Regions from separate parts of the Aminobacter sp. SR38 genome, predicted to be linked through region 3. Evidence: predicted binding sites of a transcription regulator. Region 3 holds the regulator's gene; each other region holds the start of a gene.
The links. Region 3 encodes PhoB, which activates phosphate uptake and scavenging genes when phosphate is short. Its sites were predicted from a motif close to TGTCATNNANCTGTCAT; they were not measured.
Positions count from the first base shown of each region.

Region 1: a site for PhoB is predicted at 1,686-1,702, ahead of ugpB (sn-glycerol-3-phosphate ABC transporter substrate-binding protein UgpB). Genes of this name have one in related genera too.
Region 2: a site for PhoB is predicted at 1,898-1,914, ahead of IG197_RS03495 (glycerophosphodiester phosphodiesterase family protein). Genes of this name have one in related genera too.

Region 1 is NZ_CP062112.1:3,963,210-3,966,485, reverse strand. Features, by position in the region: gene ugpA (sn-glycerol-3-phosphate ABC transporter permease UgpA) at 1-100, opposite strand, end outside; gene ugpB (sn-glycerol-3-phosphate ABC transporter substrate-binding protein UgpB) at 314-1,624, opposite strand; gene IG197_RS19470 (TlpA disulfide reductase family protein) at 1,979-2,671, opposite strand; gene argH (argininosuccinate lyase) at 2,705-3,276, shown strand, end outside.
Region 2 is NZ_CP062112.1:693,535-696,810, reverse strand. Features, by position in the region: gene argC (N-acetyl-gamma-glutamyl-phosphate reductase) at 1-728, opposite strand, end outside; gene speB (agmatinase) at 814-1,770, opposite strand; gene IG197_RS03495 (glycerophosphodiester phosphodiesterase family protein) at 1,975-3,048, shown strand; gene IG197_RS03490 (hypothetical protein) at 3,064-3,276, opposite strand, start outside.
Region 3 is NZ_CP062112.1:3,789,956-3,793,231, reverse strand. Features, by position in the region: gene IG197_RS18600 (ROK family protein) at 1-1,008, shown strand, start outside; gene phoB (phosphate regulon transcriptional regulator PhoB) at 1,035-1,724, opposite strand; gene phoU (phosphate signaling complex protein PhoU) at 1,823-2,527, opposite strand; gene pstB (phosphate ABC transporter ATP-binding protein PstB) at 2,566-3,276, opposite strand, start outside.

The DNA.
Region 1 (3,276 bases), 170 kb from region 3:
GGCTGGCCGGCCAGTAGAAGAACACCAGCGTGATCGCCAGCTGCGGCGCGACCAGCAGATAGGGCAGGATCTTGTTGGGGAAGACGACGCGTGGGGACAATGAGGGCCTCTCGTTACGCGTTGGTCAGAAGCTGGATGGCATCACTGCCGGATCCTTCGGCTCAGCGTTCGCGCTGCCTCACCCTTACCGTCTCCTCGTCAAGGACGGGAGAGGGAGGGCTTCTACGTTGCCGCATGTCCCCTCTCCCCGTCATTGCGGGGAGAAGGTGCCGGCAGGCGGATGAGGGGCACGCTACGATGACATTGGAGCGCTTCAGTTCCCCAGCGCTTCCTGGATCGCCTTGTTGCCGCGGGTGACGACATTGTCGAGCGCCTGCTGGGCGGTCTGCTGGCCGGCGAGCATCTTTTCGAGCTCCTCGTTCTCGATGTCACGGACCTGCGGCAGGTTAACGAGACGGACGCCCTTCGAGTTTTCGGTCGGGGCCTTGCCCATCATCTGCTTGATCGGGATCTCGCGGGCCGGGTTCTTGTCGTAGAATCCCGACTTCTTGGTCTCCTCATAGGCAGCGAGCGTGACCGGCAGGTAGCCCGAAACCTGGTGCAGGCGGGCCTGGATCGGTGTCTGCGACAGGAAGTTGAAGAAGGCGGCAACGCCCTTGTACTGCTCTTCCGGCAGGCCGGCGAAAACCCAGAGCGAAGCACCGCCCGGGATGGTGTTCTGCGGCGCACCGGCGGCGTCAGCCTCGTAGGGCAGCTGGCCGGTGCCGTAGTTCATGCCCGACTTGACGATGTCGCCAAGGCCGCCAGAGGATTCGGTGAAGATGCCGCACTCGCCGGCGAGGAAGATCTGCTTGGCCTCGGACGTGCGGCCGCCATATTTGAAGGTGCCGTCCTTGGCGAGGTCGGCGAGCTCCTGGAAGTGCTTGACGAAGGCCGGCGCATTGATCTTGAGCTCGACATTGGTGCCGCCGATGCCGTTTTCATTGGTGCCGTAGGACAGGTTGTTCCAGGCGGCGAAATTCTCGGTGTGGATCCAGGTAAGCCAGGTCGAGGTGAAGCCGCAGGGGGCAGCACCGCTCGACTTGATCTTCTTGGCGGCATCCCAGACTTCGCCCCAGGTCTTGGGCGGGTTGTCGACGTCGAGGCCGGCTTTCTGGAAGATGTCCTTGTTGTAGTAGAGGATCGGCGACGACGAATTGTAGGGGAACGACAGCATCGTGCCGTCAGGCTTGGAATAGTAGGCGACGATGCCCGGCAGGTACTGGCTCTTGTCGAAGGCCTGACCGCCCATCGACAGGATCTCGGCGACCGGCTTGATGGCGCCTTCGGCGCCCATCATCGTGCCCGTGCCGGCGTCGAAGACTTGCATGATCGCCGGAGGCTGCTTGGCGCGGAAGGCGGCGATGCCGGCGTTCAGCGTCTCGGGATAGGTGCCCTTGAAGACCGGAACGATCTTGTACTCGCTCTGGCTCTTGTTGAACTCTTCGGAAAGCTGGTTGACGACCTCGTTGTTCGCGCCGGTCATGGCGTGCCACCATGAAATCTCGGTGACGGCGAAGGCGGAGGTGCTGGACAACAGCGTCATGGTGGCGGCAACACCGGCCGCGAAGCCTAGGGTCTTCATGTCTCGCTCCCGTTCTGGTTGGCGAAATGTTTAGTTCCGCGAGGACCAGTATTGTCGGATTATGACAGCGCCACAACAGTTTTGTAGCGATCGTATGAAGGTCGCATTCGGCTCGCTTCGATTTCGCTTTCGCCACAACCTTATGAGAAGCTTTCGGTTTTCCAAAAAACGAAAGCAATTTGCCGAGAATTAGACCCACCTCAACTGCCAGCGCGCCGGCTAATGAAAGGCTGGAAATGGAATGAACATGCCGCGAAGCGTCCTTCGCGGAAGAAAATCGCGAAAATGCACGCTCAAATCCTGCAATCTGAAATTGCAAAGACGGACAGATAAACGTGTGTGGACACGCCGGCCTTATTTGGCGAGTGCGGCCTCGATGAGCGTCCTCGCATCAGGGCTAGCCCATTCAGCCGGGCCGTTCATGTTGGCCAGCAGGCAGCCTTCGCCGTCGATCAGCAAGGTGACAGGCAAGCCAAGCGCCAGCCCTCGCTTCTTCAGATCGTTGAACACGGCGAGCGTGTTGTCGCGGTAATGGCCAAGCGAGGAGATGCCGATCTCTTCGAGGAACTTCTTCGGCTTGGTGTCGTCGCCGGTGTCGACATTGATCGCCACGACCTCGAACTCCTCGCCGCCCATCTCGCGCTCCAGAGCATCGAGCGCCGGCATCTCGGCGCGGCACGGCGCGCACCAGGTGGCCCAGAGATTGACCAGCAACGTGCGACCGGCATGGTCGGCGATGGTCATCGGCTTGCCCTCGGGATCGTTGAAGGCAAGCGTCTTCAGCGACTGCGGCGGGTCGGCCGGCATCATCGCGGCGACATGGCCGACGGCGGCTGCACCTACGGCTTTGGCTCTTTCGGCCTTCGCCGCGCACAGCTTGTCGTCGGGGCTTGCAGAACTGGTGTCGGCGGCGACCGTCGGCTGCGGCGTCTTGTTGCCAGGAAGGGTCGTGCTGACATATACCGCGACCGCGCCGGCGATCACGCCCGCAACGGCGGCAATCAGTATATGGCGTGGGGCTGGAAACATTTTTCTGCGGTCCGACATCTAATCAATTTTCTCCGGAGCCCGGGTATCACGATGAGCGACAAGAAGGCCAGCAACCAGATGTGGGGCGGACGTTTTGCCTCGGGCCCGGCTGCGATCATGGAAGCGATCAACGCCTCGATCGGCTTCGACAAGAAGCTGTATGCCCAGGACATCCGAGGGTCCGTCGCCCACTCCGAGATGCTGGCGGAAACGGGCATTATTTCGGCTGGCGATCAACAGAAAATCGCTCACGGCCTGAACACGATCCTGCGAGAAATCGAGGACGGCAAGTTCGCCTTCTCGACCCGGCTCGAAGACATCCACATGAATGTCGAGTCGCGCCTTGCCGAACTGATCGGCGCCTCCGCCGGACGCCTGCACACTGCACGCTCGCGCAACGACCAGGTGGCCGTCGACTTCCGGCTCTGGGTCAAGGACGAGTTCCATCGCGTCGCCGAGGCACTGAAGGGGCTGATCGCCGCCTTCCTCGAACGCGCCGAGCAGCATGCCTCTACCGTGATGCCCGGCTTCACCCATCTTCAGACGGCGCAGCCGGTGACCTTCGGCCATCACTGCATGGCCTATGTCGAGATGTTCGCCCGCGACCTCAGCCGCGTGCGCGA
Region 2 (3,276 bases), 2.6 Mb from region 3:
TCCTGTCCGGCATAGTGCGCGGCAAGCGTTGCGTGGATGTCGGCGATCGAGGCCGAGCCATTGAGGTCGGCGAGATGCAGCGGCACCTGGACGATCATGCCCTGGGCAAAGCGGCCGACCGAGGGCGCAAAGATCGGGCGGCGCTCGAGCAGGCCATGCTGCTTCATCTCGGCAACGTGTTTGTGCATCAGCGGCAGGCCGTAGAGGAAGTGCGGCGCAGCTATGTGGTCGGGGCGCGAGGCGTCCTCCATCTGGCCGATCATCTGCTTGCCGCCGCCGGTGTAGCCGGAAACGGCGTTGACGCTGACTGGGTAGTCGGCCGGCAAGGTGCCGGCCGCGACCAGCGGACGGATCAGCGAGATCGCGCCGGTCGGATAGCAGCCCGGGTTGGCGACGAGCCGTGCATCGGCGATGCGCTTGCGCTGGGCAGCGTCCATCTCGGCAAAGCCATAGGCCCAGTCGGGGTGGACGCGATGCGCCGTCGACGTATCGATGATGCGGGTCGAGTTGTTGCCTTCGAGAATGCGGACGGCTTCCTTCGAGGCATCGTCGGGCAGGCACAGGATGGCGACATCCGCCTCGTGCAGGCGCTCGGCCCTGAGGTCGACGTTGCGGCGTTCGGCTTCCGGGATCGACAGCACGGCGAGGTCGTCGCGGGCGGCGAGGCGCGTGCGGATCTGGAGGCCCGTGGTACCGTGTTCGCCGTCGATGAAGATTTTCGGTTTCATTGTCTGCCGTCCGTCGAAAAATTCGTTATTTCAGGTGGTTATGGCCAAATTCGGACTCTCGTCCGCAAGCCGTTGATTCAATGCCTCAGGCCTTGTCGCGCGCCTTCTTCTCGGCCAACAGGCCGAGATAATGCATGGCGACCGTCGAGCCGGCGATAGCCGTAATATCGGCATGGTCATAGGCCGGTGCAACCTCGACGATGTCGGCGCCGACGATGTCGATCTGGGTCATCTGGCGCAGCACCGACAGGATCTTGGCCGAGGACGGGCCGCCGGCCACCGGCGTGCCGGTTCCGGGCGCAAAGGCCGGGTCGAGGCAGTCGATGTCGAAGGTGACATAGGTCTTCTTGCCGCCGGTGCGTTCGGCGATCGCATAGGCGATGTCGGCAGCGCGCATCTCCTCGACCTCGTGGCCGTAGAGGATCTTGATGCCGCAATCGTCGGGCGCGTGCGTACGGATGCCGATCTGTATCGAGCGATCGGGGTCGATGATGCCGTCCTTGACGGCGCGCGCCACGAACGATCCGTGATCGATGCGCTTGCCGTCGTCAGGCCAGGTGTCCTGGTGGGCATCGAACTGCACCAGCGCCATCGGGCCGTGGATCGCCGCATGCGCCTTCAGCACGGGCCAGGTGACGAAATGGTCGCCGCCGAGCGTCAAAAGGAAGGCGCCCGATTTCAGGATCTTGGCTGCTTCGCGCTCGATTGTAACAGGGGTCTTCTGGTGGTTGCCGCTGTCGAGCAGGCAGTCGCCATAGTCGATGACGGCGAGGTCGTCGAACAGGTCGCGGTTGAACGGGTATTGCGGGTCGCAATCGAAGATCGCCGAGGCGCGACGGATGGCCTGCGGGCCGAAGCGTGCGCCCGGCCGGTTGGTGACGGCGGCGTCGAAGGGGATGCCCCAGACCACCGCCTCGGCCCCAGTGACATTCTTCGAATACTTGCGGCGCATGAAGGACAATGCCCCTGCATAGGTCGGATCACCCGAGCGACCCTTGGGGCCGCGTGCGGTAAAGGCGTGATCGATCGACGAAGAGGGCATGGGCAGTTTCCTTATTCGGTCTTTCGGAATTCGGTCGTTCAGAATTGCGAGGCGCAAGAACTACAGAAGCCTGAACCAACATGCCAGCCCCATGGCGAATTGCGTGTGACAGCTGCATTCATCGCCCTGTCATCTGTCTTTCACGCCCATGTCATCGCCGCCTTTTAGGTCGCTCCAGGCATATCAAGCCATGGAGCGATTCCCATGCGGACAGTTCTGGCAGGCGCAGTCTCGGTCTTGCTGACCCTCGCTCTGGCGACGTCTGGCCATGCCGGTTCTCGTTCCGAAGAGATCCTCGCGCGCTTCGAAAATGCCAATCAGTGGCGTGACCATGTGATGGTCGTGGCGCACAGGGCAGGCGGCCTGCAGGACGGCAAGCGGCGCTTTGCCGAAAACTCCATCGCCGCCCTGCGCGATGCGATCTCTCTCGGCGCCGAAATGGTCGAGATCGACATCCGCCGCTCCGCCGACGGCGAACTGATCGTCATGCATGACAGCTGGCTCGACCGTACCACCGACTGCACGGGCGAGGTCGTAACCCGCGCCATGGACGAGCTCAGGACATGCCGGCTCGTCGTCGAGGGTACCGGCACTGTCACCGCCGAAACAGTGCCGACGCTGCGGGAATATCTGTCGGTCGCCAAGGGCAGGATCCTGGTCAATCTCGACAACAAGCTCGACACCGCCGACCTCATCGACATGGTTGCGCTGGCGCGCGCCATGGAGATGGAAGAGCAGGTGGTGGTCAAGGCGAACCTGTGGAATGCCGAGCGTGTCGCCACCGTGAAGGCGGTGATGGCGCGGGTGGGGCAAGGGTTCCAGTTCATGCCGATCATGGCTGACGACGCCGTGCGCGACCCCGCTTTCGTCGAGGCATCGGGCAAGGCTTTCGCCGCAAATGCCGTGGAGATGATTGCCTGGCGCGGCGACACCGAAACAATGACCGTATCTGGCGGGCCGCTGTTTTCGGCCAGGGTCAAGGCAGCGGCCATTCGCGGCAACTGGCACATCTGGGTTGACACTCATGCCATCGTCAACAAACCGGGTGGCTATCTCGCCGGCGGCCGCGGCGACGAACTGGCGGTGGCCGCCGGGTTTCCCAACGAAGTGTTCGGCTTCTGGGCCGAACGCGGCGCGACGATGATCCAGACCGATGAGCCGCGTGCAGCCATCAACTGGCTGGCCGCCAATGGCTATCGTGTGCCTTATGCCGAATTGGAAAAACCCGTGGCCTCTGTCGCAGGCCAGGCGGGCGCATCCCAGCCGCCGACCAACTGATGCCGCGGGAAGGGGCTAATACGCTCTCGAGCCCCGAAGCGCCTTGCGCCGGTCCTTGAGCGAATATTTCGAGCCGCCCTCCTTGAGAAGCCTCTTGCCCTTTTTGTTGCAGTGGCTGTCGGCTTTGCCGGCGGCCTTTCGCGCGTCGGCACCCTTTTCGATCGCCTTGTCATAGGCGCGCATCCAGCAACTGTCGAACGAGGTTGCCCGCTTGAGAAACTTGTTCGA
Region 3 (3,276 bases):
CTCGATGCCGATGCTGCGTCTGTCGTTGCGGTCGTGCTCTCGCTCAACAGCCTGTCCGCCGCCATCATCGACTATGCCGGCAACACCGTGACCGAAGAGACCCGGCGGCTTGTCACGCAGCAGATGCCTGCCGAGGCGCTGGTCGACGAATGCGTCGGAATGGTCCGGCGCCTGATCGACAGCGCCGGCGCTTCGGGCGGCGCCGTCCTACGCATCGCCATCGCCGTCCAGGGCATCACCGACGCCGCCTCGCGCAAGCTGTTGTGGTCTCCGATCACCCGATACGACGACATCCCCTTCGCCGACCGGCTGGAGCAGGAGTTCGGCGTACCTGTTTCGGTTGAGAACGACTGCAACATGATCGCCGAGGCCCTCCGCTGGCGAGATCCGGTGCGTTATCGCGACGACTTCATCGCCATCCTGCTCTCGCACGGCATCGGCATGGGCCTCGTCATCAAGGGCGAGCTGTTCACCGGCACGCAGTCGTCGGGTGCCGAGTTCGGCCACATGATCCACCGCCCGGACGGCGCGCTTTGCCGTTGCGGCCGCCGCGGCTGCATCGAGGCCTATGCCGGCAACTACGCCATCTGGCGCAACGCAAGGGTTGGCGACGAGAATGCCGAGCCGCTGGCCGACCTGTCCGACGACGACATCAGGGCCGTGGCCGATGCGGCACGTGACCATGATGGCCCCGAACGCGAGGCCTTTCGCAAGGCCGGCGAAGCCATCGGCTTTGGACTCGGCTCGATGTTTGCGCTGTTCGACCCCGCCCCCCTCGCCTTCGTCGGCGTCGGCGCAACCGCCTTCGACATCATGGAGCCACATGTGCGCGCGGCCATCGCCAAGACGGCGGGCGGGCTGCACTCGAAGGCGATCTCCTTCGACACCGAACCCAACGAGGTTCCGCTCAAACGCGAGGGCGCGATGATGCGCGCGCTGCTTGCCATTGATCAGGAGATTTTTGCCGCAGGCACGGCTCCACGCCGTGCCGGTGCCGACGTCGCCTAGCTGAGCGGAAAAGAGCCCGAAGCGGCTCAGTCCTCGCGGATGGCGTAGCCGGCACCGCGAATGGTCCGGATCACGTCAGGCATGCGGCCGTTGTTGACCGCCTTGCGCAGGCGCCCGACATGCACGTCAACGGTGCGCTCGTCGATATAGATCGTCTCGCCCCAGACATTGTCGAGCAACTGGCTGCGCGAGAACACGCGGCCCGGGTGCCGCATCATGAATTCGAGCAAGCGGAATTCGGTCGGCCCGAGCTTGATCTCGCTCTTCTTGCGGTAGACGCGGTGCGACTCGCGGTCGAGCATGATGTCGCCGACCTTGAGCACCGAGGACAGCACCTCGGGTTTGGCCCGGCGCAGCAGCGCCTTGACGCGCGCCATGAATTCCGGCGTCGAGAACGGCTTGACCAGGTAGTCGTCGGCCCCGGTCGAAAGCCCGCGCACCCTGTCGCTTTCCTCGCCCCGCGCCGTCAGCATGATGATCGGCAGGCGTTCGGTGTCGGGACGCATCCTGAGCCGGCGGCACAGTTCTATACCCGACAGCGCCGGCACCATCCAGTCGAGCACCAGCAGGTCGGGCACGTTTTCCTGGAGCCGAATCTCGGCCTCGTCGCCACGCGTGACGACCTCGACCTGATAGCCTTCGGATTCGAGATTGTAGCGAAGCAGCACGCCCAGCGGCTCTTCGTCTTCGACGACCATGACCTTGGGAGCGATCATTGGCTATACCTTGTCCTTGCGCATGGCCGCTTGTGGACCATGCGCTGATTTAACCTATGCAGCGCCCCCGCGCCAAACGCATGCGGTTGCGGAAATGCTCAGGCCGGAACCGTCGTCGTGGTCTCGTCGACCTTGGGCCGGTTCAGCGGCAGCTGCGTACCCGTCACGACGAAATAGGCGTTCTCGGCGATGTTGGTGACATGGTCGCCGATGCGCTCGAGGTTCTTGGCGCAGAACAGCAGATGCGTGCAGGCCGTGATGTTGCGCGGATCTTCCATCATGTAGGTCAGGAGTTCGCGGAACACGGCGGTGTACTGGATGTCGATCTTCTGGTCGTCGGCGCGCAGATCCTTCAGGCCCTCGGCCTGACGCGCGACATAGAGATCGACGACGCCGCGAACCTGGCCAAGCACCAGCTGCGCCATCGCATCGATCGAATGCGAGAGATTGCGCGGGGTCGGCGACTGGCCGACGGCGCCGACGCGCTTGGCAATGTTCTTGGCGAGGTCGCCGATGCGCTCGAGGTCACCCGCCATGCGGATGGCACCGACCACGGCGCGCAGGTCCTGCGCCATCGGCTGGCGCTTGGCGATCAGAGTGATCGCCGAATTGTCGAGATCGCGCTGCTTGGCGTCCATGATCGTATCGTCGGCAACGACGTTTTGCGCCAGTGCCTGGTCGGACGTGAGAAGCGCGCGGATGGCGCCGGCCACCATTGCGCCGGAAAGATCGCCCATGTCGCGGATGAGCTGGTCGACGTGCTGAAGTTCTTCGTCGAAGGACCGGACTGTATGTTCGCCCATGATTTCTTCCTCGTATCGTGTGCCGCGACGAAACCCACTCAGCCGAAGCGGCCGGTGATGTAGTCCTGCGTCCGCTTGTCGTCGGGGTTGGTGAACATCTTGTCGGTCGGGCCTTCCTCGACGAGATAGCCGAGGTGGAACATCGCCGTGCGCTGCGACACGCGCGCCGCCTGCTGCATCGAGTGCGTGACGATGACGATCGTGTAGTTCTCGCGCAGTTCGTCGATCAGCTCCTCGACCTTGGCGGTGGCGATCGGGTCGAGCGCCGAACACGGCTCGTCCATCAGGATCACCTCGGGCGAAACGGCGATGGCGCGCGCGATGCACAGGCGCTGCTGCTGGCCGCCCGACAGGCCGGTGCCCGGCTCGTTGAGGCGGTCCTTGGCTTCGTTCCACAGAGCGGCCTTCTGCAGGCTCTTCTCGACGATCACGTCGAGCTCGGCCTTGTTCTTGGCGAGACCATGGATGCGCGGGCCGTAGGCGACGTTCTCGTAGATCGACTTCGGGAACGGGTTCGGCTTCTGGAACACCATGCCGACGCGGGCACGCAGCTCGACGACGTCGATCTTGGGATCGTAGATGTCTTCGCTGTCGAGGGTGATCTTGCCGCCGACGCGGGCTGCGTCGATGGTGTCGTTCATGCGATTGAGGCAGCGCAGGAAGGTCGACTTGCCGCAGCCCGACGGGCCGATCAGCGCCGTCACCTGATTCTGGCGAACGTCGAGATCGACGCCGAACAGCGCTTGCTT